DNA from 3 places in the Buttiauxella sp. genome. Region 3 is predicted to be linked to each of the others. Evidence: predicted binding sites of a transcription regulator. Region 3 holds the regulator's gene; each other region holds the start of a gene.
What was found. Region 3 encodes Fur, which represses iron uptake genes when iron is present. Its sites were predicted from a motif close to ATAATAATGAGAACNACTATCAA; they were not measured.

Region 1 (10,570 bases), on a different contig from region 3:
TGTCTTCTCCGAACGGTGAGCAGCGTCTGTTTGTGCCACGCACCGGTTTCCCGGATTTGCTGGTTGATACGCTGATTGCCACAGAAGACCGCCATTTCTATGAACATGATGGGATCAGTTTCTACTCCATCGGTCGTGCAATGCTGGCGAACTTCACCGCCGGTCGCACCGTGCAGGGCGCAAGTACACTGACCCAACAGTTAGTGAAAAACCTGTTCCTGTCGAGCGAACGTTCTTACTGGCGTAAAGCCAACGAAGCGTACATGGCGCTGATCATGGACGCGCGCTACGGCAAAGATCGCATCCTCGAGTTGTATCTGAACGAGGTGTACCTCGGGCAGAGTGGGGATAACGAAATTCGCGGTTTCCCGCTGGCGAGCCTGTACTACTTTGGTCGTCCGGTTGAAGAGTTAAGCCTTGATCAGCAAGCGTTGCTGGTGGGCATGGTGAAAGGTGCGTCGATTTACAACCCGTGGCGTAATCCGAAACTGGCTCTGGAGCGTCGTAACCTTGTGCTGCGTCTGTTGCAAGAGCAGAAGGTGATCGACCAGGAACTTTACGACATGCTGAGCGCCCGTCCACTGGGTGTGCAACCGCGTGGCGGCGTTATTTCACCGCAGCCTGCATTTATGCAAATGGTGCGTAACGAGCTTCAGACCAAGCTTGGCGATAAAGTTAAAGACTTGTCTGGCGTGAAGATCTTCACCACTTTTGACTCCGTTTCTCAGGATGCGGCAGAAAAAGCGGTAAGCGAAGGCGTACCGGTTCTACGCGCCTCGCGTAAGTTGAAAGATCTTGAAGCGGCGATGGTGATTGTTGACCGTTCAACCGGTGAAGTTCGTGCCATGGTTGGCGGCGCTGAAACCCAGTACGCTGGCTTTAACCGCGCGATGCAGGCACGCCGTTCTATCGGTTCTCTGGCAAAACCGGCAACCTATCTGACGGCGTTAAGCCAGCCTGATGCTTATCGTTTGAATACGTGGATTGCCGATGCGCCAATTGCTCTGAAGCAGCCGAATGGCCAGGTCTGGTCACCGCAAAACGATGATCGTCGCTATAGCGGGCAGGTAATGTTGGTCGATGCACTGGCACGTTCAATGAACGTTCCAACGGTTAACCTTGGCATGGCGCTTGGCTTACCAGCCGTGACCGATACCTGGATTAAACTCGGTGTGCCGAAAGACCAGTTGCATCCGGTTCCGGCCATGTTGCTGGGCGCACTAAACCTGACGCCAATTGAAGTGGCTCAGGCATTCCAGACCATTGCCAGCGGCGGTAACCGCGCAACGCTTTCAGCCTTGCGTTCGGTGATTGCTGAAGATGGCACCGTGCTGTATCAAAGCTTCCCGCAGGCGGAACAGGCTGTTCCTCCACAGGCGGCTTACATGACGCTGTACACCATGCAGCAGGTTATGGCTCGCGGTACCGGGCGGGCGTTGGGTGGCAAATATCCGAACCTGCATCTGGCAGGGAAAACGGGTACCACCAACGATAACGTGGATACCTGGTTTGCCGGTATCGATGGCAAAGAAGTTGCCATTACCTGGGTAGGGCGTGACAACAACCAGCCGACCAAACTGTACGGTGCGAGCGGGGCGATGTCGCTCTACCAACGTTATCTGTCTAACCAGACTCCGATTCCACTGGTGCTCAATCCTCCGGAAGATATCGTAGATATGGGTGTGGATAGCGCGGGTTACTTCCAGTGCGGTGGTGGCGGGGATCGTGTCCTTCCAGTATGGACGACGAATCCGGATGGATTGTGCCAGCAAAGCCAGCAGGCTGAGCAGAACAATAATCCGTTTAGCCAGTCGCAGCAGCAGCCTCAACAGCAGCCGCAACAGCAACAACAACCACAGCAACAACAGCCGCAGCAGCAAGAATCGAGCGATGGTGTTGCCGGTTGGATTAAGGACATGTTCGGCAGTAAGTAAGTTTACGCCCTCACCCTAACCCTCTCCCCCTGGAGAGGGAACTCTCTTTTCTGCCTCTCCAGTGTAAGACGTGACTTTCTTTTCTACCTCTCCAGCGGAAGAAGTGACTTTCTTTTCCTCCCTCTCCCTCAGGGAGAGGGCCGGGGTGAGGGGTGTTTGATGACTGTTTTCCCCCTTCACCGATAATCCCTGCAATCACTCTGGTTAATTATTATTCCCTCGCACTTAGAAGGGGTGTGATCCGCTTGCTATGCGCTTTCCGTTTCGTCTATTATTCTGCGGGCATAATAATAATTCTCGTTTTCGTTATCATTCGTCACTTCATCAGAGATAATACAATGGCGCGTTTAAGAACTGGAAAACCAGTCAATACCTCTATCCGCAAGCTCGCTTTTTTTGTTGCTGCCGCCGTAAGCGGTGTCAGCGCGCCGGGCTTTGCAGCAGATAGCACAGCAACCAAAGAAGACACCATCACCGTTTCTGCTGGTGTAGCTGACGAAAGCGCGTGGGGCCCGTCTCCAACGATTGCAGCAAAACGCACGGCAACCGCGACCAAAACCGACACGCCAATTGAAAAGACACCACAGTCTATTTCTATTGTGACGCGTGAAGAGATGGATACTCACCAGCCAGCTTCCGTTAAAGAAGCGCTGGGCTATACGCCGGGTATTACCGTTTCAACACGTGGCGCATCTGACACCTACGACGCGGTGAAAATCCGTGGTTTTGGTTCAGTTAACCAGAACAATTATTTAGATGGTCTGAAGCTTCAGGGCGACTTCTACAACGAAGTGATCATCGACCCGTATATGCTTGAGCGCGTGGAATTAATGCGTGGCCCAACTTCCGTACTGTACGGAAAAAGCAGCCCAGGCGGCATCATTACTATGGTGAGCAAGCGCCCAACGACTGAACCGCTGAAAGAAGTGCAGTTCAAAATGGGTACCGACAACCTGTTCCAGACAGGCTTTGATTTCAGTGATTCACTGGATGATGCAGGTGTTTATTCTTATCGCCTGACGGGTGTGGCTCGTTCTAACGACGACCAGCAGCAGTTCTCCAAGCAGAAACGTTATGCGATTGCGCCGTCGTTCTCCTGGCGTCCTGACGATAAAACCAATTTCACTTTCTTAGCTAACCTGCAAGACACCCCAGAAACGGGTTATTACGGTTGGCTGCCGAAAGAGGGTACCGTTGAGCCGTTACCAGATGGTTCTCACTTACCGACTGATTTCAACGAAGGTGTACCAAATAACACCTACTCGCTGTCTCATAAAATGGTTGGTTACAGCTTCGACCACGAGTTCAACGACACTTTCACCGTGCGTCAGAACCTGCGTTATGTTGACTCTAAAACCAATCAGAAAAGCGTTTACGGCACAGGCGTAGATTCAACCGGCCATATGCTGACTCGCGGTACCGTTGTTGATAACGAAAAACTGCACAACTTTGCTGTTGATACCCAGTTGCAAAGCAAATTCGCAACAGGCGATCTTGAACATACCCTGCTGACGGGTGTGGACTTCCAGCAAATGCGTAACGATGTGAACGCGACCTTTGGCAGCGCTCCTCCACTGGATTTGTATAACCCAGTGTATGAAAACTACGACTTTGGCGATGCGGATCCGTATCAGCAAAACAAACAGAAACAGACCGGTATCTACATTCAGGATCAAGCTGAGTGGAACAAGTTTGTTCTGACGGTCGGTGGTCGTTACGACTGGCTGAAACAGTCTACTCTGGCGTACCAGGCGAATAACTTCACCGAGCGTGATGACAGCGAATTCACCGGTCGTGCAGGTCTGAACTACCTCTTCGATAACGGTGTCTCGCCATACATCAGCTACAGTGAATCCTTCGAGCCAAACTCGGGTGCAGATTTCTACGGCAACACCTTCAAACCTTCGAAAGGTCGTCAGTACGAAGCGGGCGTGAAGTATGTGCCGAAAGATATGGCTGTCGTGATTACCGGTGCGGTTTATCAGCTGACCAAGTCTGATAACCTGATGTCCGATCCTGACACTTCACACGGCTTCTCTTCAGTTCAGGGCGGCGAAATCCGTTCTCGTGGTGTTGAGCTTGAAGCGAAAGCGGCGGTTAATGCCAACATTAACGTGACGGCTTCCTACACCTACACCGATGCGGAATACACCACCGACACCAATTACAAAGGCAATACGCCTGAGCAGGTGCCAGAGCATATGGCTTCATTGTGGGGTGATTACACCTTCAATGAAGGTGCTCTTACTGGTCTGACTCTCGGTACCGGTGGTCGCTTGATTGGTTCCAGCTACGGTGACCCAGCGAACAGCTTCAAAGTGGGCAGTGCTGCGGTACTGGATGCAGTGGTTAAATATGACCTCGGCCGCTTTGGTATGAATGGTTCGAGCGTCGCGGTTAACGTGAACAACCTGCTTGATCGTGAATATGTTGCCAGCTGCTTCGCCACTTACGGCTGCTTCTGGGGCGCTGAGCGTCAGGTTGTTGCGACTGCAACATTCCGCTTCTAAGTGTATTCGGGCACGGTTCGCCGTGCCCTTCAACAAAGTTGGCTACCATGCAGGACAAACACCTTCATCCCGATACCACGTTTAGCCTCACTGACGTTTCCTTCCGCGTACCCGGCCGCACGCTTCTCCACCCCTTATCGATTACCTTTCCCGTGGGAAAAGTCACCGGTCTGATTGGGCATAATGGTTCGGGCAAATCGACATTGCTGAAAATGCTTGGCCGTCATCAGAAGTCCTCTGAAGGGGATATTCATCTCAATGATCAACCTCTTGATAGCTGGAGTAGCAAGGAATTTGCGCGCAAAGTCGCGTATTTACCTCAGCAACTTCCGGCCGCCGAAGGGATGACGGTGCGTGAACTGGTGGCGATTGGTCGATATCCGTGGCATGGCGCACTCGGTCGTTTTGGTGTGGCAGACAGAGAATTGGTTGAAGAGGCGATTACGCTGGTTGGGCTGAAGCCTTTTGCGCATCGTCTGGTGGATAGTCTTTCTGGTGGTGAACGTCAACGTGCGTGGATTGCTATGCTGGTGGCACAAGATAGCCGCTGCCTGCTGCTTGATGAGCCGACATCGGCGCTGGATATTGCCCATCAGGTTGATGTGCTGGCGCTTATCCATCGTCTTAGCCAGCAACGCGGTCTGACCGTCATTGCTGTCCTGCATGATATCAATATGGCGGCTCGCTATTGCGATAACCTGGTCGCTTTGCGCGGTGGTGAAATGATTGCTCAGGGTAGCCCGGCTGACCTGATGCAAAGCGCAACGCTTGAACAGATTTATGGCATTCCCATGGGCATCCTGCCACATCCTGCGGGTGCTGCCCCGGTAAGCTTTGTTTACTGATGAGTGAACTGATTAATCCTTTGTTGAGTCGTCGTCAGCTGCTCACCGCACTTGCGCTCTCACCGCTTTTGCTCAACATGGGCAATGCACAGGCTGCAACCGTTGATCCTCATCGCATTGTGGCGCTGGAATGGTTGCCCGTCGAACTGATGCTGGCGCTGGGCATCAAGCCTTATGCGATGGCCGATATCAAGAATTATCAAGCCTGGGTCGGCGAGCCAAAATTGCCGGATGGCATTATTGAAGTTGGCTTGCGCACCGAACCAAATCTCGAACTTCTTACCCAGCTAAAACCGTCTCTGATCCTCTATTCCGCAGGCTACGGCCCGCAGCCTGAAAAACTTGAGCGTATCGCGCCGGGTGTGGGATTTAGTTTCAACGATGGTTCCGGGAAACCGTTAACAGTCGCCCGCCAGTCGCTGACCGAACTGGGTGAAAAACTCGGTATGCAGCAAGCGGCAAGCGAGCACTTGCGCAAGTTCGACCAATTTATCGAACAGATGAAACCCCGCTTCGCCGCGCGTGGCGATAAGCCCGTATTACTGATGACGCTATTAGATTCGCGCCACGCACTGGTCATTGGGAAAAGCAGTCTCTTCCAACAGGTGATGGATTTGTTAGGTGTGAAAAATGCCTGGTCTGGTGAAACTAACTTCTGGGGAAGCGCGGTCGTCGGCCTCGAGCGTTTGGCCGAGGTCAAAGACGCCGACGTCATCTGCCTTGATCACAATAACGACGCTGAAATGGCGCGAGTGATGGCAACGCCTTTATGGAATGCGATGCCGTTTGTTCGCCAGAATCGTTTCCAGCGAGTACCTCCGGTATGGCTTTATGGCGCCACGCTTTCCGCCATGAACTTCACCACCATGCTGGCTAAAGCCATAGGGAGCAACGCGTGAAACATCGGTATGCAGTGTTTCCGGCGTTGCTTTTATCGCTGCTGTTTATTGTTGCCTGTGGGCTGACGCTGCATAACCTGAAGGCACAACTGCCTTCCACGCAGTGGAGTGTGGCTTTATGGCAACCCAATATTGATGACATCAATCAGATGTTGTTCCACTACAGCTTACTTCCACGTCTGGCTATCTCGTTACTGGTTGGCGCCGGACTGGGGCTGGTGGGGGTACTCTTCCAGCAAGTGCTGCGTAACCCGCTTGCCGAACCGACCACATTGGGCGTGGCGAGTGGCGCACAGTTAGGTGTCACTGTTGCCACGTTGTGGGCGCTGCCGGGTGGGTTTGAGACCCAACAATTCGCGGCATTAGTGGGTGCGGGTGTTGTCGGCCTCCTGGTGTTTGGTGTCGCCTGGGGTAAACGTTTATCGCCTGTCACGCTGATCCTCGCAGGTCTGGTACTGAGCCTGTATTGCGGCGCGGTAAACCAGTTACTGGCGATTTTCCATCACGACCAGTTACAGAACATGTTCCTGTGGAGCACCGGCTCGCTGAATCAGCAGGACTGGGACATCGTCAACGGTTTGTGGCCGCGCCTCGTGGGCGGTTTATTGTTAACGCTACTGTTATTACGCCCACTGACGCTGATGGGGCTCGATGACGGTGTCGCCCGTAATCTGGGCCTCGCACTGTCGATGGTTCGCCTCGCGACACTGGTGCTGGCGATTTCCATCAGTGCGTTACTGGTTAACGCCGTGGGAATTATCGGTTTTATCGGCCTGTTTGCACCGCTGCTGGCGAAAATGCTCGGGGCGCGACGCTTGATTGCGCGCCTGCTGTTAGCGCCGCTCATCGGTGCGTTGATTTTATGGCTGTCAGATCAGTCCGTTATCTGGCTCACCAGCGTGTGGCGTGAGATTTCGACCGGTACGGTGACGGCTCTGATTGGTGCACCACTGCTGCTTTGGTTGTTGCCGCGCTTGCGTACCGTTGGTTCGCCTGCGATGAACCAGGGCGATAACGTTCCGACAGAACGTCAACATCTCGGCTGGTGGGCATTAATTGGTGGCGGCGTACTGGCACTGGTTATTGTCACCGCATTGACGTTAGGACGTGATGCGCACGGCTGGAACTGGGTGAGTGGGTCGTTGTTACACGATCTGTTGCAGTGGCGCTGGCCGCGCGTTCTGGCAGCCCTCACGGCGGGCATGATGTTGGCCGTCGCCGGGAGCGTGATTCAGCGTTTAACAGGTAACGCGATGGCAAGCCCGGAAGTGTTAGGTATCAGCTCTGGTGCTGCATTCGGTGTAGTCGTGATGCTGTTTATTGTGCCGGGTAATGCCTTCGGCTGGTTGCTGCCGGCGGGCAGTCTGGGTGCCGCCGTGACGTTGTTGGTCATCATGGTGACAGCCAGCCGTGGTGGTTTTTCTCCGCAGCGCATGTTGCTCGCCGGGATGGCGCTCAGTACCGCATTTACCATGTTGCTGATGCTGTTGATGGCGAGCGGTGACCCGCGTATGGCGGGGATCCTCACCTGGATTTCCGGTTCAACCTATAACGTCACCGGTGAACAGTCGGTCAAAACGCTTATCCTGATGGTGATTCTGTTTGCTCTGACGCCGCTGTGCCGCCGTTGGTTGATGATTCTTCCTTTGGGCGGCGCAACTGCACGGGCAATTGGTATGGCGTTGACGCCATCGCGCTTTGCATTGCTTTTACTGGCTGCAACGCTAACGGCTGCGGCAACCATGACCGTTGGACCGCTAAGTTTTGTTGGCTTAATGGCACCACACATTGCGCGGATGCTCGGATTTAGACGGGCAATGCCACAGTTGATTATATCAGCGTTGCTGGGTGGGATGTTGATGGTGGCGGCAGACTGGTGCGGCAGAATGATCCTCTTCCCGGATCAGGTTCCGGCCGGGCTGTTGGCGACGTTTATCGGTGCGCCGTATTTTGTTTATTTGCTGCGTAAGCAGACTCGCTGATTGCGTTGGATGACGCTTCGCTTATCCACCCTACAAATGCTCCGTAGGGCGGATAAGCGAAGCGTCATCCGCCAATACTGCCTGTGATTAAAGCTTCGCGAACACCCGACGCGCAGCGTCAATCGTCTTCTGAATATCTTCTTTCGAATGCGCCACTGACATAAAGCCTGCTTCAAATGCAGACGGTGCCAGGTAAACGCCTTCTTCCAGCATTAAGTGGAAGAACTTCTTAAAGCGTTCAACGTCGCATGCCATCACATCCTGGTAGCTCGTTACCGACTCTGCATCAGTGAAGAACAAACCGAACATCCCGCCGACATTATTGACCACCAGAGGAATATTCTCGGCTTTAGCGGCGTTCAACAGGCCTTCGGCCAGCATTTCCGTAAGCTCCGTCAACGTCTGGTGAACACCCGGTTGCGCGACTTCAGTCAGGCAAGCGTAACCAGCGGCCATCGCAATGGGGTTACCGGAAAGCGTACCTGCCTGATAAACCGGCCCGGTTGGTGCCAGCGCGTCCATGATTTCACGACGACCGCCGAATGCGCCGACTGGCATACCGCCACCAATAATCTTGCCCAGACAGGTCAAGTCAGGCTCAACACCGTAGTAAGACTGCGCGCCCGCCAGTGCGACACGGAAACCGGTCATGACTTCGTCGATAATTAACAGTGCGCCAAACTCGTCACACAGTGCGCGCAGGCCAGGCAGGAAATCATCATTCGGAGGAATGCAGTTCATGTTGCCCGCAACAGGCTCAACAATGATGCAGGCGACTTCTTGCGGATATTGCTCGAACGCTTCGCGCACTGAGGCAAGATCGTTAAAGGTGCAGGTGAGGGTATGTTTGGCGAAATCCGCCGGAACGCCCGGTGAATTTGGCTGGCCGAGTGTCAGCGCGCCCGAACCGGCTTTCACCAGCAGGCAGTCGGCGTGGCCGTGGTAGCAGCCTTCGAATTTGATGATTTTATCGCGGCCCGTGAAGCCACGTGCCAGACGAATGGCGCTCATGGTGGCTTCCGTACCGGAGTTCACCATGCGAACCATATCCATAGTTGGAACCAGTTCAGTGACCAGCTCCGCCATTTTCACTTCCATCTCGGTAGGCGCGCCAAAACTCAGGCCGCGTTCAACCGCTTCAATCACGGCATTACGAATTGCCGGATGGTTATGGCCGAGAACCATTGGCCCCCATGAACCGACATAATCGATATAGGCTTTGCCGTCAGCGTCATACAGGTAAGCCCCGTCAGCACGTTCGATAAACAGCGGCACACCGCCGACGCCGGTAAAAGCACGAACTGGCGAGTTCACCCCACCTGGGATGACTTTACGGGCGGCAGCGTACAGGTTTTCAGACTTACTCATGGAGCGGCTCCTGGATTCGTGGAAATAATTTACCCGTTATACTTCAAGTTGCAGGTGCGTTGGCTGCATTCACTTACCCGAATCACTTACTTGAATAAGCTCATCGTGATTCGCTCAATAGCCGCCTTCCTGCAGCTCGAATTATTTAGGGTATATTCTAAAGGTATTCGTCGGTGTTATGAAACTATTGCCCAAACGCATCCAGGGAGTAGAATGCCCCTTCGATTTGTATTACCAATAAATGATTAGCCAAATGAATCACTCCCACCCCTCTTTTGAAGCACAGCAGGTTGTGCGCTTACGTAGGGGCGACATGGTGCGTCGCCTTATTAGACAGGATAAAACTCCAGTCGCAATTCTCTTTATGGCCGCGATAGTAGGGACGTTAGCCGGTTTGATGGGTGTCGCCTTTGAGAAGTCGGTGACCTGGATGCAGCAAAATCGCCTGGCGATGCTGGCTCATGTGGCTGATTACAGTCTCATCGTCTGGCCGCTCGCATTCATCAGCTCAATGCTTTTGGCGATGGTCGGATACTATCTGGTGCGTCGTTTTGCGCCGGAAGCGGGTGGTTCTGGTATCCCTGAAATTGAAGGTGCGCTCGAGGAATTACGCCCGGTGCGCTGGTGGCGCGTCATCCCGGTTAAGTTTATCGGAGGCATGGGAACGCTGGGAGCGGGAATGGTGCTCGGACGTGAAGGCCCGACAGTGCAAATGGGTGGCAATATCGGGCGCATGGTGCTGGATATTTTCCGTCTGCGCGGTGCCGAAGCCCGCCATTCGCTGTTAGCTACCGGTGCCGCTGCTGGCTTATCCGCTGCGTTTAACGCGCCGTTGGCGGGGATCCTGTTCATCATTGAAGAGATGCGCCCGCAGTTTCGCTATAACCTGATTTCGATTAAAGCCGTGTTTATCGGCGTGATTATGTCGAGTGTGGTTTTCCGTATTTTTAACGGTGAAAACGCGGTGATTGAAGTCGGGAAGCTCTCCAATGCGCCGGTTAATACGCTGTGGTTGTATCTGGTTCTTGGCAT
Region 2 (10,570 bases), on a different contig from region 3:
CCTTCCCACAGTTTGCGGGTAATCACGTCGGTGTCGTTTTCCAGCACGTAGGTCAGGGCAATCAGGTTGGTGGCGTGGCAGTGCATAATCACACGGTCTTTTCCGCCAGTCGTTCTGATACGAACGCTGTGTGACTGGAAGTGTGATGCCAGTTCAGACGTTGGCACCGCTTCGTTCTCAAGCCCCCACAAAATGTGGTAGCCCGTACCGCGGTTGTCCACTTTCACCACGCCAATATTTGCTGCCGGATCCAATTGTACGTTGCGGAAGAATTTGCCAGAGCCCGTGACGATAAACGGCGTGTTCGCCAGTTCAGGCATCGGTTGGCTCAAAGCGATATAACGTGGAGCCGCGTGGAACTCAGCCTCGAATGGCGTGATGTCCGCCTCATCCAGACGCATGGTGATATTGCCACCGTTGCGCTCGTCCCAGCCCTTCAGCCAGGCATCGCTTGTTGCTTTGATCATGCCTTCTACAAACCAGGCGTTAAGGATGTTCTGCATAGTCTTGTGTTCCTGTTTTATTCTGGCGGATGGCGCTAACGCTTATCCGCCCTACGTTTTGTCATGAGTTGTAGGTTGGATAAGCGAAGCGTCATCCACCATTGAGTGGTCAGCCGCGTTTGCTCAACACGTCTTGTTCATATGTCCGCACAGTTTTCAGCCACTGGGCGTCAACCGGCGTGTCGTTACGCTGGCAATACATTTCCCAAACCGCTGCCCACGGCAGTGATTTTTGTTCTTCAAGCAGCGCCAGGCGCGCGGTGTAATCGCCTTCACGCTCAAGCTGGCGCAGCGTTTCTGTTGGTTCCAGCAATGCACGCAGCAACGCTTTCTTCATATTGCGGGTGCCGATAACCCAGGCAGCGACACGGTTAATGGAGGCGTCGAAGAAATCCAGCCCGATGTGGACGCGGTCGAACAGGTCGTGGCGGATAATTTCGCTGGCGATAGCTTGTGTTTCGTCATCCAACAGCACCACGTGGTCGCTGTCCCAACGGACCGGGCGGCTCACGTGCAACAGCAGGCGCGGCACATACAGCATCGCACTGGAAATTTTGTCGGAGATAACTTCGGTCGGATGGAAGTGCCCTGCATCCAGACACAGCGCCGTCTGGCGGCTGGTGGCGTAACCGAAATAGAATTCGTTGGAGCCGACGGTGTAGCTTTCTGCGCCAATCCCGAACAGCTTGCTTTCCACCGCGTCGATATGGTGTTGCGGGTCGAGTTTTTCGCTCATCGCTTCATCGAGAGCTGCGACCAGACGCTGGCGCGGGGCGAGTCTGTCCACCGTGATGTCTTTCATGCCATCCGGGATCCAGATGTTCATCACTGACGGGGTGCCCAGTTGCTCACCAAAGTACGCCGATACTCTACGGCTGGCTTTAACGTGATCAATCCAGAACTGGCGGATTTCATCGTCAGCATGGGACAGCGTGAAACCGTCAGCGCTGAGTCGGTGCGAGAAGCACGACGGGTTGAAATCCAGCCCTAATTTGTTGGCTTTCGCCCACTCAACCCAGTTTTTAAAATGTTCTGGTTTGATTTTGTCGCGGGAAACAGGCTTCTCTGATTCCAGATAAATAGCATGAAGATTCAGGCGTTTTGGGCCTGGAATTAACGATAATGCGCGTTCCAGGTCGGTACGTAATTCCTGAGCGTTGCGTGCTTTACCAGGGTAGTTACCCGTCGCCTGAATCCCACCGCTCAATGCGCCTTCTGGGTTTTCAAAGCCCGCAACGTCATCGCCCTGCCAGCAGTGCATAGAAACCGGCAAGCGGTCGAGCTGTTGCAGTGCGGATTCAACATCAACACCGACAGCAGCAAAGCGCTGTTTTGCCAGTTCCCAGGCTGTTTCGAGAGAGGTGGTCATGCGCAAAACTCCTTACGTGTTTGAGTATTCAGCGGAAACTGCTCGATGTACCGGGCAATGTCACTGTCTGTTTGGGGGATAAAAGTTTTCAGTTCGTAGCTGGCTGCGACAATTTTGCGGACGTCATCAACATCGGTGATTTCATCCAGCGCCATTAACTGGCAGCCAATATTGCCAAGTGTTGAAGCTTCAATGGGACCGGCAAGCACCGGGATGCCGCAGGCATCGGCACAAAGCTGGTTGAGTAATGTGTTCTGGCTACCGCCGCCCACAATATGCAGGCAGCTGAATGGGCGACCGCGAACGGTGGCCAGTTCCTGAAGGGTTTTGGCATACAGCAACGCCAGACTGTCGAAAATACAGCGCGCCAGTTCATTGTCAGTGAACGGAACCGGCTGATTGCTTTCGCGACATGCCGCCTGAATCTCACGGCTCATGCTTTCAGGATTAATAAAACGATCGTCGTTTGGATTGATGACAAATTTGCAGGCGGCTGTCTGTCGAGTGCGATCGATAAGATCCGCAAGATCGGTAATGCCCAACTCTTTAGTGACGCGCTGCAACAACCACAGCCCCATAATATTTTTCAGGACCCGGTAGCGCCCTTCCGCACCACCTTCGTTGGTGATGTTGGCAGCCAATGCTTCGCTGGTGGCATACGGTGTTTTGCTCTCAAAACCCATGAGCGACCAGGTGCCGGAAGAGAGATAAGCAGCATCTTTATCTTTAAGCGGTGCGCCGATGACAGCGCTGGCGGTGTCATGTGTCGCAACCGAAACCACCGGGATTTTGTTGCCTTCGCGGCAAACCCACTGGCCAATGACATTGCCCGGATGCGTCGGTGTACCGAACCATTTGTGCGGCACGCCAGCCCAATCCAGCAGCGTTTCATCCCAGTTGTCGCTGTTGATATTCACCAGTTGTGTGGTCGTGGCGTTGGTGTATTCCCAGTTCAGTGCACCCGTCAGGCGGTAGCAAAAATAATCCGGGATCAGCAGCGCATGTTCGACGTTATCGATCAATTCTGGCTGCTGTTCCACCAGCGCACGCAATTGATAAAGCGTGTTGAAAGGCATGAACTGGATGCCAGTGCGACGGTAAATTTCGTCACGACCAAGCTGGTTAAAAGCGGTGTCCATCACGCCGTCGGTGCGGCTGTCGCGATAGGAAACAGGCTGGCCGACGCGATGACCTTCGCCGTCAATTAGCACGTAATCGACACCCCAGGTGTCGATTCCAATACTGTCGATGGCAATACCTTCGTCGCAGGCTTTTTGCAGGCCGGTACGGATTTCCAGCTCCAGCGCGTCTACGTCCCAGACAGTGGAGCCGTCGACCTGTTTTAAGCAGTTGGTGAAGCGATGAATTTCTCGCAAACAAATGCTGCGGGTATCACGTTCAAAGCGTGCCAGCATGACACGGCCGCTTGATGCGCCCAGGTCTACCGCAACACTATGGCGTAGAGTCATTTTGGGGTCCTTACTAAATTAATTGACCCCACTCTAAAAAGTAACGCAGTCGCTCACCTTCTCGTTACTGACAGTACAAATCCGCCGCTGGCAAAGAAGCAAAGGTGAACGTGAGTCATGTCACAGATTTATGTTTACACCCTTTATTCATTAGCTTGTGATGCTCGCCGCATTTCCTGATAATTCCCATCCATTCTTAAAAAACGAGCAAGTTTTAACTGATTTCGTGTCGAAACTTTAAGGTACAGATGAGAATCGTTATCTACTATCAGGCAATGTTAAAAAAGCTTGGGGGTAATGATGATGACGGTATTACATGGTTTTGACTTTTTCCCATCAGGGCATGCATCGGTGGCGATTGAGCCGCGTTTACCCCAGGCAGCTTTCCCTGAACATCATCATGACTTTTGTGAAATTGTCATTGTTGAGCACGGTACTGGAACACACGTTTTTAACGGTCAACCGTATACATTAAGTGGAGGTTCAGTCTGCTTTGTGCGCGATCATGACCGTCACTTGTATGAACACACCGAAAATCTCTGTCTGACCAATATTCTTTATCGCGCACCGGACGCATTTTGCTTTTTATCCGGGCTGGATAAATTATTGCCCCAGGAGCAGGATGGCCATTACCCATCGCACTGGCGCGTGAATCAGCCCGTTTTGCAGCAGGTTCGTGGCCTGATTGAGCAGTTTGAGAACATTGGCGAAGCGGCGGATACCCATTCCATAGCCAATCGTGAAATTCTGTTTATGCAGTTGCTGGTGCTGCTGCGTAAAGGCAGCATGATGGAAGGTGCCACTAACTCTGAAGGGCGATTAAATCAACTGATGGCATGGCTTGAAGATCACTTCGTTGAGGATATTTGTTGGGAGGAGTTAGCCGGGCAATTCACGCTATCTCTGCGCACCTTACATCGCCAGCTTAAACAGCAAACCGGCATGACGCCCCAGCGTTATCTCAACCGTTTACGGCTGATGAAAGCCCGCCACCTGTTACGTCACGGAGACGAAAGCGTCACAAACATCGCCTTCCAATGCGGTTTTGGCGACAGCAATCATTTCTCAACGCTTTTTAAACGTGAATTTTCCTGGTCACCACGTGAAATTCGCCAGGGGCGAGATACTCAACTTCAGTAATCGCGAAGGCAATCACCGTTTTTTTAACCAAAAAAGCCAATACTTGCCCGTTAGTTTGTCGGATGACACTGCGCTTATCCGACCTACGATGCTGGTTTTGTAGGGTGGATAAGCACAGCGTCATCCACCGTTTAGATTTCGGTTTTTGAGGCATCACGGTGGCGGGTCATTTAATTCTCAAGAAAGCAGATTTCTTTGTCACTTCCGCGCAACCCGTGGCGGTGGCAGACCGCTATCCGCAAAATGTCTTTGCTGAACACACACACGATTTCTGTGAACTGGTGCTGGTGTGGCGTGGCAACGGCTTGCACATCCTTAACGACCGCCCTTATCGCATCACCTGTGGTGACCTGTTTTATATCCGCGCGGAAGACCGCCATAGTTATGAGTCGGTTAACGGATTAGTTCTGCATAACATTATCTATTGTCCTGAACGGCTCAAACTCAACGTCGACTGGAACGATTTGTTGCATAGCGCGCGGACGGTGGGGAAAGATCCGCGCTGGCGGCTAAGCAGCCACGGTATGACACAAGCACGGCAAATAATTGGTCAGTTGGAACACGAAAGTGTCAAAACAGACGCGCTGTCGGTGTGTTTGACCGAGAGCTTGTTTTTGCAGTTGTGCATTTTGCTGCATCGCCATCGTTATCAGTCTCAGGATGATAACGGACCCAACAGCAGTGAAACTCTCGATTTATTGATGGCAGCACTGGGGAAAAGCCTCGATTCTTCCTTTGAGCTTGCGCAGTTCTGCCAGCAGCATCAGGTGACAGAGCGCAATTTACGACAGCTTTTCCGTCAGCAAACCGGCATGAGTATCAGCCAGTATTTACGCCAGCTGCGCATTTGCCAGGCACAGGATTTATTGCGTCATAGTGATTTGTTGATTGGTGATATCGCCACGCGTTGCGGCTTTGAGGACAGTAACTATTTTTCGGTGGTGTTTCTAAAAGAGACCGGGATGACGCCACGGGTATGGCGTCTCCGTTATACTATTGAAACGTAATTAATTTGCCATGCCCAGGCCGACAATATTTGCAGCAATAATTATCACCACACAACCCACGCTCAGTACCCCAACAGGACGTCTCCCTGCTGATTTCCACTCTTTCATAATCAAGCCAACCAACCCGCCACACAGCACGTAGAAACTCATGTGCAACATCCAGCTCATATAGTCGTATTGTGCAGGAATTTTGGCGTGGCCCCAGGCGTAGAAAAAGAATTGCAGATACCACATCAAACCTGCGAGTGCGGCAAATAACACATTGCTGATAATGAGTGGTTTTGCCAGTGAGAAGTCGGCTTTGATCGACAAGTCTTTCATCCTGGCCAGACGAATGAAGCAGAAGCCAAGGTTAATCAGCGCACCGCCTCCCATTATCACTACATAACTTGGCAATGCCACATACAACGGGTCCACACCCAGTGCAGCTGCAGCATCATGCATCGGTTTTGCGGCGTCCATCGCAAAAGACATGCCTGCCGAGAAGATGCCGCACATCACAGCCAGAATCAGCCCTTTTTTAAGGTTGAACTCTTCGGCCTTGATACCCATTTTGCGTTCTTTCAACTGTCCCGCACGGGTAACAATCGCCACCCCTACCAGCGCAACTAACACCCCCAACAGCGTCATGCGTCCACCTGGTGTGCCAATCAGCACATCAAATTTTCCGGCAATTATCGGCGTCATTAAGGTCCCGACAATCAGCGTGATGCCAATCGCGATACCGATGCCCATCGACATGCCGAGATAACGCATCGTCAAGCCATAGTTAATATTCCCTATTCCCCACATCGCGCCAAACAAAAATACCGGCAGTAATGTCGAAGCGTTAAACGAACCGAAGTAAGCCCAAAAATCAGGAAGTAATACGTAACTCACCGTCCACGGCAAAACTATCCATGAAACGAAGCCACCAACCGCCCACATTGTTTCCCATGACCAACGTTCTACTTTTTTAAAAGGGGCGTAAAAACAGGCTGCACTCGCGGCACCCACAAGATGCCAGATTATCCCCATTGTTATTGCATTACTCATTATCCATATCCCTCTGTTTTAACTAAATAACTCCGAGGTGACAGCTGGCTACCCCATTGCCACTGAGTCTAAGGATTGAGCAACTGGCTAACCTTCCATGTGCTGCCGTGGCAGGGGGAAACCTGGCAAAATTGAGGGGGTACGATTGATGGCGCTCACAGTTTTTTATAACCGACGCCCATCGTTTTTCGGACTAACAGATTTTTGAGGTCTGTAGGCCAAGCAACCAGGCGAGCTTTTCCAGCACTGCACCCTGATGCCCAAGGCCAATAGCACAGTGGTGAGCAGGGCCACCTGTACTCCATTGCGTGGTGAAATCACGCGCCGACAGAGGGAAGCGATAACGGCTATTGGTGTTGCCAATATCCAGCACCTCGCCGACAACGGCCTCTCCTTCGGCATACTGCAAGCGCACACTGTTTTGCGCGTCTTCAATAATCGACAGGAAAGTTACGGGGCCAGTTTTCACCGTCATTTGAATTGAGACGCCTTTGCCTGGTTTGCCATGATAAACCGGCAGTGGCACCAGTCGCACATTCCCTTCAGCCATCAACGGATGCGCTGGGCCATCATGCCCCCACAGCACCACGTCATCAGCAAATTCAATGCCATATGGCTCTGAAAATGAGCCTCCCGCGCCAAGCAGTTGCTGGATTTTCATCGCCAGCACATTTTTGATTTCATATTCCCCGGCGATGGGAATACCCTTGCTCGTCAGAAGCGTGTTACCGAGAATAATTGAGGTAATGATATTTTCGCAGGCGTTGCCGTTGCGCCCTTCGTAGTAATACGCCAGTGCACCAAGCTGATTGTTTTCAACGAGTTTATCCATGGCACAGGCGGTCTGAACGGCCCGTTCTACTTCGGCTTTTTCACAGGCAGGGTCGATTTGCAGGGTGGCTTCCACTTCTTGCCATTTTTCCATGCTGGCAGATGGCGTAACCTGCTCGCGATATTCAGCCAGCTCGCACATTTCCAACGGCTTGAAACGCACACCGAGTCTGGCGCTCAGGTTGGTCATATTGCTGTAAACGTCCACCATACCGTTGTAGTAATGCCCCAGAACACCCACCTGGCAGGCCGCTAACCCCTTTTGTACTTCCAGCGCTTGCAGCCACTGTTCCGTTTGTTGCCAGACATAATCATCGCCATGCAAAGCACCAACAATCAGCTGGTAGCGAATCCCCGCACGATTGAACACGTTCGCCAGTTCCGGTGCGCTACATGCCTGGCAATGTGCCAGCCATTCGCCGGTGCGTTCGCCTCGATCGGCCATGTGACGAATTTTCTCGTACGGCAAACCTAACTCAGGTTGTAATGCGAGGATAATTAGCGGTTTGTTGATTTTCTGTACCAGCGGCAGAACTGTGGAACTCAGGGCATAAGTGCTGATGTATAGCACGATAGCATCGACCGGCTGGCTTTGAAGTTGCGTGGCAAAGTGATCGGCTTTGACAACGCTATCAATCAGGCCGCCATTGAAAACCGATGCATTACACTCACCAAGGCGCTGGTCAATTTGCTGCAGATAGCCAGTCAGACGCTGTTCAAGGCCAGCAAACTGCGGCCAGTAGGTATCAAGGCCGATACCGAAAAGGGCGACGTTAAGCGACATAATCATGCTCCAGGCAGAAAAGAAGCGCCGACTATCGCCTTATTTGAACCAGACTGCCTTTGTAGCAGTGCCAGTTTATGTCGCAGGTGGCAAAAAACGATTTATCTACCTGACATTGTTCACATTATCGCCATTATAAAGAAAAGCTATAACCTTATAAAAACTACGGCATTGATAATCATTTTCAATATCATTTAATTAACTATAATGAACCAACTGATTACGCGGCGTTAACAGATATGCGCCAGTTGATACTTTACCCCTTCAAGGAGTTAAGAATATGAGCTATACCCTGCCATCCCTGCCTTACGCTTATGACGCCCTGGAACCTCATTTCGACAAAGAAACGATGGAAATCCATCACAGCAAACACCACCAGGCGTATGTGAATAACGCGAATGCAGCGCTGGAATCTCTGCCAGAGTTCGCAAGCCTGCCAGTTGAAGAGCTGATCACCAAACTGGATCAACTGCCAGCTGACAAAAAAACCGTTCTGCGCAACAACGCGGGCGGACACGCTAACCACAGCTTCTTCTGGAAAGGCCTGAAAACTGGCACTACTCTGCAAGGTGACCTGAAAGCTGCCATCGAGCGTGATTTCGGTAGCATTGATGCTTTCAAAGCTGAATTCGAGAAAGCAGCAGCCACACGTTTCGGCTCTGGCTGGGCGTGGCTGGTTCTTAAAGGCGACAAACTGGCTGTGGTTTCTACCGCAAACCAGGATAGCCCGCTGATGGGTGAAGCCGTTTCTGGCGTATCCGGTTTCCCAATCGTGGGTCTGGATGTGTGGGAACACGCTTACTACCTGAAATTCCAAAACCGTCGCCCTGACTACATCAAAGCATTCTGGGATGTAGTGAACTGGGACGAAGCAGCAGCGCGTTTTGCCGCTAAAAAATAAGTTGCAATGCAACTGCGCAGAGGCGAGCCTGATGGCTCGCTTTTTTTATATCTGTAGTCAGGCCACAGGGAGGAGCAGATGCACTATCCACTTAACGTTTATATTGGAAAAGTTCGTGAATATGCAGGCAGCAGGCCGAGCGCTATCGCCAAATATCAGGTCGATGGTGAGCTAAAACTCACTGAATCTGGTCTGGAAGGTGATCAGCAGGCTGAAAAAATCATTCACGGCGGGCCGGATCGTGCGCTGTGCCACTATCCTCGTGAGCATTACCTTCACTGGGCACGGGAATTTCCGGAGCAGGCCGATCTGTTTACCGCTCCCGCGTTCGGTGAAAACTTATCAACTCACGGGCTGACAGAACACGATGTCTATATCGGTGATATTTTTCGCTGGGACAACGCGCTGATTCAGGTCACGCAACCACGTTCACCGTGCTTCAAGCTGAACTATCATTTCGGTATCAGTGATATGGCCTCATTGATGCAGAAGACCGGGCGTATCGGCTGGTTATATCGTGTGGTGATGGCAGGTAATGTTTCGACGCAATCGCCGCTGGAGTTAGTTTCTCGCGTAAGCGATGTGTCGGTGGCAGAAGCGATCGCTATCGCCTGGCATATGCCGTTTGACGACGAGCAGTATCATCGCTTGCTCAGTGCTGCGGGGCTGTCGGTGAGCTGGACGCGCACCATGCAGAAACGGCGGATTTCGGGTAAGGTTGAGGATAATTCCCGACGCCTGATTGGGAAGTAAAGTATTTAAAAGGTATTCAACAAGTGAAGATTATTTATTGCCTTGTTGAATACCAAATCCATAAGCATCGCTCGCTCCTGTGAAAACATCTCCAGAATATCCCCCATCTAAGGATATAGATCCTGAGATTGGTTCATAATGGCTTGTTAGATATCGGCGTCAGCGAGCGTGGCGGTCTACGGATAAGGGATTATTTGCCGTTACCGATAAACAAAACCGTGCAGCAGACAAAAGAGAGCTGATGTGAGTTGAATGTGAAAAACGAACCTTTAGGGGTTCGTTTTTATGATAGTGGTAGATTAAGGATATTTACACTCTGCGTCAGACTTATAAGTATCCTCTTGATCCAGCGGGGAGGGATATTTTTTGATGTATTCAGTTGCCATTTTTTTTGCTAATACAAGTTCTTCTGGTGTTAATTTTTTCACCAGCTCTTCTGATGATTTATTTGCATCTGCTTGGCCATTTGAATATGCAGTTTTATACCAGGCATAAGCTTTGACAACATCATATGGTAGTGTGTCTCCACCGCTTGAATATAATTCCCCTACATTATTTTGGGCTATAGCATATCCTTGACAGGCAGATGCCTTAAATAATGAAGCAGCCTTTGCTTTGTCTAAAGAAAGATTTCCTAATCCTTGTTCATAAAACCAAGCGAGTGCATTCCGAGCTTTCATCGATCCCAATTCGACGGCTTGTTGATACCATTCGACAGCTTTGATATTATCTTGAATGACACTAATGCCTGATTTATACATATATCCGATATTGGTCA
Region 3 (10,570 bases):
ACGTACAGCATCTTGAAAGCCTGAATGACATCGTTGGAGGCGTGACGGGTATTCAGGTGCGGGAAACGGTGCCAGACCCTATTTTTGATGCCGCAGATGAAATTGTGTTGGTCGACTTGCCGCCTGACGATTTACGCCAGCGCCTGCATGAAGGCAAAGTGTATATCTCCGGCCAGGCCGAACGCGCCATTGAACACTTTTTCCGTAAAGGGAATTTGATTGCCCTGCGCGAACTGGCGTTACGCCGCACCGCCGACCGCGTTGACGATCAAATGCGGGCGTGGCGCGACAGCCAGGGCGAGGAAAAAGTCTGGCATACGCGAGATGCAATTTTGCTGTGTATCGGCCATAGTTCTGGCAATGAAAAACTGGTGCGTACGGCTGCCAGACTGGCGGCGAAATTAGGCAGCGTCTGGCATGCGGTTTATGTCGAAACCCCGCAGTTGCACCGCTTACCCGAACATCAGCGCCGCGCAATTTTGGCGTCGTTACGCCTGGCTCAGGAGCTGGGAGCAGAAACCACCACGCTTGCCGATCCGGCAGAAGATAAAGCGATTTTGCGTTACGCCCGGGAACACAACCTCGGGAAGATTATCATTGGCCGACGGACGACCCGACGCTTCTGGAGCCGGGAATCTTTTGCTGACCGCCTTGCCCGCCGCGCTCCGGACCTGGATTTGGTGATCGTCGCGCTAGACGACAAGCCTTCTGTTGCCTCCCCTTCGACGCCCGACACCCGCAGTTTCACGGAAAAGTGGCGTGTGCAGATGCGCGGCTGCGCTGTGGCGATTGCACTTTGCGCCCTGACCACCTTTATCGCAAATCAATGGTTAATGGCCTTTGATGCCGCCAATCTGGTGATGCTTTACTTACTTGGCGTCGTCATTGTGGCGCTGTTTTATGGACGCTGGCCGTCGGTGCTGGCGACGGTTATAAGCGTACTGAGCTTTGATCTGTTTTTTATTGCGCCCCATGGCACGCTGGCCGTCTCCGATATCCAGTATTTGTTAACCTTCGCGGTGATGCTTACCGTTGGTCTGGTTATCGGTAATCTCACCGCCGGTGTGCGTTATCAGGCGCGGATTGCCCGTTACCGCGAGCAGCGTACCCGTCACCTGTATGAGATGTCGAAAGCCCTCGCCGCCGAACGCACTCCGCAGGATATTGCCACCACCAGCGAACTGTTTATCAATAACAGTTTCCATGCCCGCGCCCAGCTATTGTTGCCTGACGAACATGGCGTGTTAGAGCGCGTCAATGCGCGTGGTGAACCGCAGAACTGGGATGAAGCCATCGCCCGCTGGAGCTTTGATAAAGGCCAACCCGCCGGTGCAGGCACCGATACGCTGCCTGGCGTGCCGTATCAAATTCTGCCGCTCAAAACGGCGGAAAGAACGCTTGGGCTGTTAATTGTCGAGCCGGGTAATTTGCGCCAGTTGATGATCCCGGAACAACAACGTTTGCTGGAAACATTCACGCTATTAGCCGCCACCGCTCTGGACCGGTTATTGCTAACTGCCAGTGAAGAGCAGGCCCGTCTGTCGAGCGAACGCGAGCAAGTACGTAACTCATTGCTCGCGGCGCTGTCACACGATTTGCGTACCCCGTTGACCGTGCTGTTTGGCCAGGCAGAAATCCTGACGCTGGATTTGGCATCTGAAGGGTCGAAACACGCGCCACAAGCCAACGATATTCGCCAGCACGTTCTCAATACCACGCGTCTGGTGAACAATTTACTGGATATGGCGCGTATTCAGTCTGGCGGGTTCAATCTGCGCAAAGAGTGGTTAACGCTTGAGGAAGTGGTGGGTAGTGCTTTGAAGATGCTGGAGCCGGGTTTAGGCGGGCGGCATATCGCGCTTTCTTTGCCTGATCCGTTAATGCTTATTCATGTTGATGGCCCGCTGTTTGAGCGCGTGTTGATCAATTTGCTGGAAAATGCCGGGAAATATGCAGGCTTCCAGTCAAACATCGGCATTCGTGCGCAAGCATTGGCTGATAAACTGGATCTTGAAGTGTGGGATGATGGGCCGGGTATTCCGGCTGGCAAAGAGCAGCTAATCTTTGATAAGTTTTCCCGCGGCAATAAAGAGTCGGCGATCCCGGGCGTGGGTCTGGGTCTGGCAATTTGCCAGGCGATTGTCGAAGTGCACGATGGGAAGATTTTTGCGGTTAATCGCCCGGAAGGTGGCGCGAGTTTCCATGTTATTTTACCCCTACCGCCACCGCCTGAGCTGGCTGAGATGAACGAGGCGTTGTGATATCAGTTTTGATTGTTGAAGATGAAAAAGAGATCCGCCGCTTCCTGCGCACTGCGCTGGAGGCTGAGTCGTTACGCGTCCACGAAGCCGAAACCTTGCAGCGAGGTTTGCTGGAAGCCGCCACGCGAAAACCCGATTTGGTGATCCTCGACCTCGGATTACCCGACGGTGATGGCATTGATTTTATTCGCGACTTCCGCCAGTGGAGCCAGACGCCGATTGTGGTGCTCTCGGCGCGTAGTGATGAACAAGTGAAGATCGACGCCCTTGATGCGGGTGCTGACGACTATCTCAGCAAACCGTTTGGCATTGGTGAGTTGCAGGCGCGACTGCGTGTGGTCTTACGTCGCCATGCAAGCCTTGCGCAGCCGGATCCGGTTTATCAGTTTTCAAACATCACCATTGACCTCGCCACCCGCCGCATTACCCGCGATGGCGCTGAAATCCATCTCACGCCGATCGAGTTTCGCCTGCTCGCAACGCTTTTGAATAACCACGGGAAAGTGCTGACCCAACGCCAGTTACTCAATCAGGTTTGGGGGCCAAATGCTGTGGAACACAGTCACTATTTGCGCATTTATATGGGGCATTTACGTCAGAAGCTAGAAAACGATCCGGCACGCCCGACGCATTTGTTGACCGAAACCGGGATTGGGTATCGGTTTATGTTGTAGATCCAGGATACAAAAAAGGCGCCTTGCGGCGCCCTTTTTAAATCAATTGCTTACTTCGCGTTTTTCAGCACTTCGCTGACAATTTCTACCGCTTCTTTTTCAATTTGCAGGCGATGCTCTGCACCTAAGAAACTTTCACAGTAAATCTTGTACGCATCTTCCGTACCGGAAGGACGTGCCGCAAACCAGCCGTTGTCGGTCATCACTTTCAGGCCGCCGATAGAAGCACCGTTACCCGGAGCTGCCGTTAAGCGTGCGGTAATCGGGTCGCCTGCCAGAGTGCTGGCGCTTACCATTTCCGGAGAAAGTTTAGACAAGGCGGCTTTCTGCGCAGACGTCGCGGACGCTTGCAGACGGTTGTAGCTTGGCGCACCGAAACGGGCAGCCAGTTCGTCATAATGCTGCTGCGGGTTTTTGCCGGTTACGGCAGTAATTTCCGCCGCCAGCAGGCACATGATGATGCCGTCTTTATCCGTGGACCACGGCGTGCCGTCGAAACGCAGGAACGATGCCCCTGCACTCTCTTCGCCACCAAAACCGAAGCTGCCATCGAACAAGCCATCAACAAACCATTTGAAACCGACGGGTACTTCTACCAGTTTACGGCCCAAATCATTGACGACACGGTCAATCATTGCCGATGACACCAGCGTTTTACCGACTGCCACATCTTTGCCCCACTGCGGGCGATGCTGGAACAGGTAGTTGATCGCAACGGCCAGATAATGGTTCGGGTTCATCAGGCCTGCTGGCGTGACGATACCGTGGCGGTCGTAATCCGGGTCATTGGCGAAAGCCAGGTCGAATTTGTCACGCAGTGCCAGCAAACCTTCCATCGCGCATTCAGACGAGCAATCCATACGGATAGCGCCGTCTTTATCGAGATGCATAAAGCGGAAAGTTTGATCGACATGATCGTTAACAATTGTCAGATCCAGATTGTAGTGTTTTGCGATGCGCTGCCAGTATTCGATACCGGAACCACCGAGTGGATCAACACCCAGTTTGAGGCCAGCTTTTTGGATGGCGGCCATATCGACGATATCCACCAGCCCTTCGATAAATGGCTGCACCAGATCTTGTTCTTGCACGTGGCCGCTTTTCCACGCCTGATCAAGAGAAATGCGTTTCACGTCTTTCAGGCCAGCGGCTAACAATGCGTTAGCGCGGTCTTCGACGACTTTGGTGACGTTGGTATCAGCCGGGCCACCATTTGGCGGGTTGTATTTGATACCACCATCATCAGGCGGGTTGTGCGAAGGCGTGATGACGATACCATCTGCCTGTGCGCCACCATTTTTGTTATGCGTCAGAATGGCATGCGAAATTGCAGGCGTTGGCGTGTAGCCATTTGCCTGCTGCACAATGACGTCCACACCGTTCGCAGCCAGCACTTCCAGCACCGAGATAAACGCCGGTTCGGACAACGCGTGGGTGTCTTTACCAACGTAGCACGGCCCGGTAATTCCGTTTTTTGCACGATCTTCGGCAATCGCCTGAGCAATGGCCAGAATGTGAGGTTCGTTAAAGCTATGACGTGCCGCACTCCCACGGTGACCGGAGGTTCCGAACTTCACCGCGTGTTCGCTATTCCCTACTTCTGGCTTCAGCACGTAATACTGGGCCGTCAGTTGGGCTACGTTAATCAAATCGCTCTGTTGTGCCGGTTGTCCTGCACGAGGGTGGTTAGCCATTAGCCTTTCCTTCTGACGCGAGGTGTTAGATTGTGCCGCAAACCTTTTCAATCAATTCCGCCGGGAACTGCATTGACTGCATGATGTGTTCGATCATGCTGCATTTACGGCCTGTATTGGTGTTGGTAATGACCCAGTACGGTGTGCCTGGAACATGTTTTGGTTTGGTCTGGTTGCCATTTTGCAGCAGCGTTTGCTCGTTACCTGCAAAATAGACACGCGTACGACCATGCAGCGACTCGGTCGCTTCACCAAAGGCATGTGCATCGAGGGTATACAGAGTAGAAAGCACCATCATGAAACGATTAACCGCTTTCTTTTGCTCCGCATATTCATCGGAAAGCAACAATTCACGAACCGCACGAACACGATCGCGTGATTTGTTTACGGGTTTGGCTTCCGGGGTAGCAGCAACAGATGCTGTCTGGCCGGTAGTTACTGGTGTAGCAGGAGTTTGACCGGCGCTAAATTTCAGCATGCGCCGTAAAATATCGGACGCGCTTTCACCAATGTGCTGCGTGTGGCTGGCAATGTAGCGATAGAGCTCGTCATCAACTTCAATTGTTTTCATCTTAATCCGGTGCGGTATCTTTTCTGAATTCAAGTTGTTGGAATTATAAGTACATATTCGCACAAATCCCAACCTCGGGTAGCGCCAAACTTTTGTCACACCACAAAGTCAGACTAGACTGAATGTTTGCGGCTCTGCGGCAGAATGCCGTTATGATACCCTAACCAAACGAAGTAAAAAAAAAGAACTTTGCCATGAAATTGAATGCTCGCCTGCAAACTGCGCAACAATCGACTAGTAATTCCCCCATCGTCCTGATCCACGGTCTTTTTGGTAGCCTTGATAATCTGGGCGTGCTGGCCCGCGACCTTGGGCAAGATCATGACTTGCTGCAAATTGATCTTCGCAATCATGGATTATCCCCACGCAGTCCTGAGATGAACTATGCCGCGATGGCCAAGGATGTGGTTGAAACGCTCGATGAATATGGCTTTGAGAAAGCGATAATTATCGGCCATTCCATGGGCGGAAAAGTGGCGATGGCGTTAACCGCTATTGCGCCTGAGCGTATTGATAAATTGGTGCTGATTGACATCGCGCCGGTGGATTATCAGGTTCGTCGCCATGATGAGATTTTTGCGGCTATTAATGCCGTGAGCGCCGCAGAAGTGAAAACTCGCCAGCAGGCGGCAACCGTCATGCGTGAGTACCTTAATGAAGAGGGCGTTATCCACTTCTTGCTGAAATCGTTTGCCGACGGTGAATGGAAGTTTAATGTTCCGGTTTTGTGGGAGCAGTACGAGAATATTGTCGGCTGGCAAACTATCCCGACATGGAACGAGCCCGCTCTGTTTATCCGGGGTGGCGCGTCTCCTTATGTTGACGAATCGCACCGCGAAACCCTGCTTGCACAGTTTCCGCAAGCTCGCGCTCATGTGGTTGCCGGTGCAGGACACTGGGTTCATGCCGAAAAACCTGATGCTGTTTTGCGCGCAATCCATCGTTTTATCGATCCAACAGCGGCAAACTGATTAAAAACAGACCGACTGGCCATTAGATACGGCTAACGCGTTGGCGCGCAAGCCATGCTGATGTATGATTGCGCGCTAAAATGCGCCAGAGCACCCCGCTCCGTGCCACCTGAATTCCCTGTCAGTAGTTTAATCATGGCAAAAGAACAAACGGACCGTACTACATTAGATCTGTTCGCGGACGAGCGTCGCCCCGGGCGACCAAAAACCAATCCGCTGACGCGTGATGAGCAATTGCGTATCAACAAACGCAACCAGCTCAAGCGCGACAAAGTACGCGGCCTGAAGCGAGTGGAGTTGAAGCTCAATAACGATGCAGTTGATGCACTTAATCATCTGGCTGAAGCACGCAATATCAGTCGTAGTGAGTTGATTGAAGAGATTCTTCTCGCGCAACTGAAGCAGCATCTCAGTTAGTTTTAATGCTGTTGCCCGGCTGACGATGTTGCAGTCTGTGCACATCAGGGTGATAGCAGTTTCCGCCCCGCAATGTGTTCTGCTATGATTGCCCTATCTGTGGCCAAATAGCAGCCACCATACCATTAAGTTTCAAGAGGTTATTTTACTCATGGCAATCGTAGGCATTTTTTTCGGCAGCGACACTGGTAACACCGAAAATATCGCGAAGATGATTCAAAAACAGCTCGGTAAAGACGTTGCTGAGGTGCATGACATTGCTAAGAGCAGCAAAGAAGACCTGGAAGGCTTCGATATTCTGCTTCTCGGCATTCCAACGTGGTATTACGGTGAAGCGCAATGCGACTGGGATGATTTCTTCCCGACTCTGGAAGAAGTTGATTTCAATGGCAAACTGGTAGCCCTGTTCGGCTGTGGCGACCAGGAAGACTACGCAGAATACTTCTGTGACGCATTAGGCACTATCCGCGACATTATTGAGCCGCGCGGTGCTGCAATTGTGGGTCACTGGCCAACTGCTGGCTACCATTTTGAGGCGTCTAAGGGTCTTGCTGATGACGATCACTTTGTGGGTCTGGCTATCGATGAAGACCGTCAACCTGAACTGACTGCACAACGTGTGCAACAGTGGGTAAAACAGGTTTCTGAAGAACTGAACCTGGCTGATATCCTCAACGCTTGATGCTACATGTGACGCAACCATTGGGTTGCGTCACATTGATAGATTATTCCGATTAAAATAATCGCTACAAATTTTTAACTTTTCAGTTTGTCCCTGTACAATGACCTCCTGACTAAATAGCTAACAAGGCAAATAAATCGCGACTCAGACGCCATTTTTTAGCTTGATTATGCATAATACTTGCGGTTTCCATTTAGAATTGGCAGTTCTATAATGAGACGCATTCATCTTAACGCTCACCCTGAGTCCGAGCGATCCGTTAAGCAACAGGACAATTTCCGCATGACTGACAATAATACCGCATTGAAGAAGGCCGGCCTGAAAGTCACGCTTCCGCGATTAAAAATCCTTGAAGTGTTGCAGGGTCCGGTGAACCACCATGTCAGTGCGGAAGACTTATATAAACGTCTGATTGATATGGGCGAAGAGATTGGTCTCGCCACAGTTTATCGTGTACTAAACCAGTTTGATGATGCAGGCATTGTCACTCGTCATAACTTCGAAGGCGGCAAATCCGTATTCGAGCTGACACAGCAGCATCACCACGACCATCTGATTTGCCTGGATTGCGGCAAAGTTATTGAATTCAGCGATGATTCAATCGAATCTCGTCAGCGTGAAATCGCATCACGCCATGGTATTCGTCTGACCAACCACAGCCTGTATCTGTATGGTCACTGCGCTGAAGGTGATTGCCGTACCGACGAAAATGCACACGAAATCAGCGAAAAATAATCCGCACATTTGGCCACGCTAACCTGGTGGTCAGATATAAAAAAACCGGTGAAGAAACTCACCGGTTTTTTTATTGGCTGAATTCGACCATTACTTATTGTTAGCGCGAATCTCTTGCCAGATTTTATCGCATTTCGCTTTGACGGCCTGGTCATTACCGGTGCGCGTTGCCTGGATGCAATTCTGGTAATCCAGGGTGCGAACGGTCTCTTTCTGTGCGAACTCGTGGTGTTCTTTCTCCTGAGCCAACACATTCAGCACGCTCTGACAGGCCTGAATTTTATCCGGATTCCCTTCAGCGGTATTGATACAGGCGCTATAAGCCTGTTTTAGTTTTGAATCTTCTGGTGCCGCTTTTGGCTGTGCGCAGGCGCTCAAACCTAGAGCCATCAATGTGACCAAAATGATTTTTTTCATGCTCGATATCCTTAACAAAACCGGGCGTGTTACCGCCCGGAATCAAATCAGAAAATAGTGAACGGTGCGATGACGATAAATTTCACGTCATACTCATCCTGGAAGATGTTGCCGTAACCACCGCCCCAGCTTGGGATATCGGAGTGGTTGTCGTACTGAGTGAAGTGCAGTTTGAAGAGCGTACCTTTCGCACGGCCATCCTGAATGGTGTACAACGCATCAAGGCTGTACGCAGATTCTTTCAGGCGGCTGTCGGCATCGTAGTAACCGTCAGTCGTTGGTTTAGAGCTTGGTTTAGCATCCCATGCATAAACATAAGATGCCCCTACCGCCCAGCCAGCAAGATCCCAGTTGCTCAGGTCATACATGGCACCGGCGAAGACTGCTTTCTCGCCGTTGGCGTTGAAGTCAGAACGGTTGTCCCACCACACATCAAGACGACCGTTTGAGGATGCGTAAGTTGGGGTCATACGTTGCAGGAAGTAACCCTGCTGTCCATCTGCTTTAACCATGGTTCCTTCAAGACGCAGGTCAACCTGACCCACTTTGTAGCCGAAGGTCAGTGCTTGTAACCACGCTGTGCCGTCATAAAGATCGTTGACGCTGCCGTCAGAGACTTTATCGCGTGAACCGTAGAACTGGTAGCTGGTACTCAGTGGGCTACCAGCAATATCAAATTTGTAGCTCGCTTTAGTGAAGTACTGGTCGATATACCCTTCCGCCTGACCGAATGCCGCTTCGAGGATCAGATCATTTTTGAAGTCATATTTCGCGCCCAGTGAGTGCAGATAATCGACGTTGGTGTTCTTATCATTCTGATAGAACTTGTCCATTTCCAGATGCCATGGCGCTTTGTACTCGTTGGTCCACATGTACGAGAAGCTCAGAGCACCGGAATCGCCATAATCAAAGTTTGCACCGGCTTCAGCACCCTGATACGTACCAGGCATGAAGCTCCAGTGTGGTGCTAGCAGAGATTGTCCCGTTGGCTGAATGTAACCAGCGCGAGCCCAGACAGGGCCGTATTTGAATTTAGCTGCAGCTTTATAAAGACTAATCCCACTCTTATCGCCGGAATAATCTTCATCGTAAGCTTTATTCGAAGAGGAAAATGCGATTTCGTTAGGGTGGCCGCTGTTGCCATTTTCTGCCATTTCAATAGCAGTAAAGGCTGCGACATCCAGACCAAACATGTCTGCGGCATAACCAGACTGGAAGTCCAGGTTTGCGTTCCAGGTTGCGTGCGCAAGGTTCGTTTCGTATTTATTGGTGTTGACGTCTTTACGGTCACGCTCACGCTGCCAGTAATAAACACCACCGGTCAGAGTTGAGTCATCAATAAAACCTGCTGCACTTGCCTGAGGGATGACAATCAGTCCTGAAAGAGCCGTGACACCAGCGATTGCAAGCGCCAGCGCACTACGTTTGCCACTAAACGTACGCATATAATATTCCTCTTTGACGTATAAATAGTCGCTGGACGTTAAAAGACGTCACATCGCGAAAAAAAGTAAAAATGCCTAACGGCTAAAGCGGTTATCAATATTTTCCCGCATTACTGCTCCCCACAAGACTATTTTTCGCGACGCGAATTATCAATGCTTTTGTAAGAGTTCATTCCGATATTATGACAGAGAGCACATAATTTATGAGCATTTGTAACAAATGGCAGGCAAAGTTGTTTGTGCTGATAATGACGACTATTTTTACACAAAGCTCTATATGAGAGCGCTCACATAATTAAATGAAGAATTTATTATGCTCTCAGGTTGACCAAAAGAAAGAATACAGGACGGGCGCTAAATAGCATTAATTCGCATCGCGAATATGATGAAAGGGATTAACAGATAATGATCAGGCGAAAAAAAACGCCGCTGATAGCGGCGTTTATATAAGACGATTTTTTGTTATTCGCCTATTTTAGCCCAGGTGTCACGCAAGCCAACGGTACGGTTAAATACCAGTTTTTCAGCAGTTGCATAACGGCTATCGAGGCAGAAATAACCTTCACGCTCGAACTGATACGCTTTACCTTTTTCCGCATTTTGCAGACTCGGTTCCACGAAACCTTGCTTAATAACCAGAGACTCTAGGTTAATCGTGGCAAAGAAATCTTCCGCGCTACCAGGGTTCGCTACGCTGAACAGA

Region 1: the regulator Fur is predicted to act here: its motif matches at 2,225-2,247, upstream of fhuA (ferrichrome porin FhuA).
Region 2: the regulator Fur is predicted to act here: its motif matches at 8,310-8,332, upstream of sodA (superoxide dismutase [Mn]).

The regions. Positions count from the first base shown of each region.
Region 1 covers NZ_JBAVHX010000033.1:46,476-57,045, reverse strand. Annotated here, with positions in the region: gene mrcB (bifunctional glycosyl transferase/transpeptidase) at 1-1,934, shown strand, start outside; gene fhuA (ferrichrome porin FhuA) at 2,273-4,444, shown strand; gene fhuC (Fe3+-hydroxamate ABC transporter ATP-binding protein FhuC) at 4,492-5,289, shown strand; gene fhuD (Fe(3+)-hydroxamate ABC transporter substrate-binding protein FhuD) at 5,289-6,188, shown strand; gene fhuB (Fe(3+)-hydroxamate ABC transporter permease FhuB) at 6,185-8,170, shown strand; gene hemL (glutamate-1-semialdehyde 2,1-aminomutase) at 8,258-9,538, opposite strand; gene clcA (H(+)/Cl(-) exchange transporter ClcA) at 9,792-10,570, shown strand, end outside.
Region 2 covers NZ_JBAVHX010000005.1:65,498-76,067, forward strand. Annotated here, with positions in the region: gene rhaD (rhamnulose-1-phosphate aldolase) at 1-503, opposite strand, end outside; gene rhaA (L-rhamnose isomerase) at 613-1,872, opposite strand; gene rhaB (rhamnulokinase) at 1,869-3,341, opposite strand; gene rhaS (HTH-type transcriptional activator RhaS) at 3,645-4,481, shown strand; gene rhaR (HTH-type transcriptional activator RhaR) at 4,640-5,488, shown strand; gene rhaT (L-rhamnose/proton symporter RhaT) at 5,489-6,523, opposite strand; gene WBL83_RS04900 (arabinose isomerase) at 6,717-8,138, opposite strand; gene sodA (superoxide dismutase [Mn]) at 8,419-9,039, shown strand; gene yiiM (6-hydroxyaminopurine reductase) at 9,118-9,792, shown strand; gene WBL83_RS04915 (tetratricopeptide repeat protein) at 10,092-10,570, opposite strand, start outside.
Region 3 covers NZ_JBAVHX010000009.1:239,104-249,673, reverse strand. Annotated here, with positions in the region: gene kdpD (two-component system sensor histidine kinase KdpD) at 1-2,261, shown strand, start outside; gene kdpE (two-component system response regulator KdpE) at 2,258-2,935, shown strand; gene pgm (phosphoglucomutase (alpha-D-glucose-1,6-bisphosphate-dependent)) at 2,986-4,629, opposite strand; gene seqA (replication initiation negative regulator SeqA) at 4,655-5,200, opposite strand; gene ybfF (esterase) at 5,395-6,171, shown strand; gene ybfE (LexA regulated protein) at 6,307-6,588, shown strand; gene fldA (flavodoxin FldA) at 6,740-7,270, shown strand; gene fur (ferric iron uptake transcriptional regulator) at 7,553-8,005, shown strand; gene chiQ (ChiQ/YbfN family lipoprotein) at 8,096-8,422, opposite strand; gene chiP (chitoporin ChiP) at 8,470-9,867, opposite strand; gene glnS (glutamine--tRNA ligase) at 10,330-10,570, opposite strand, start outside.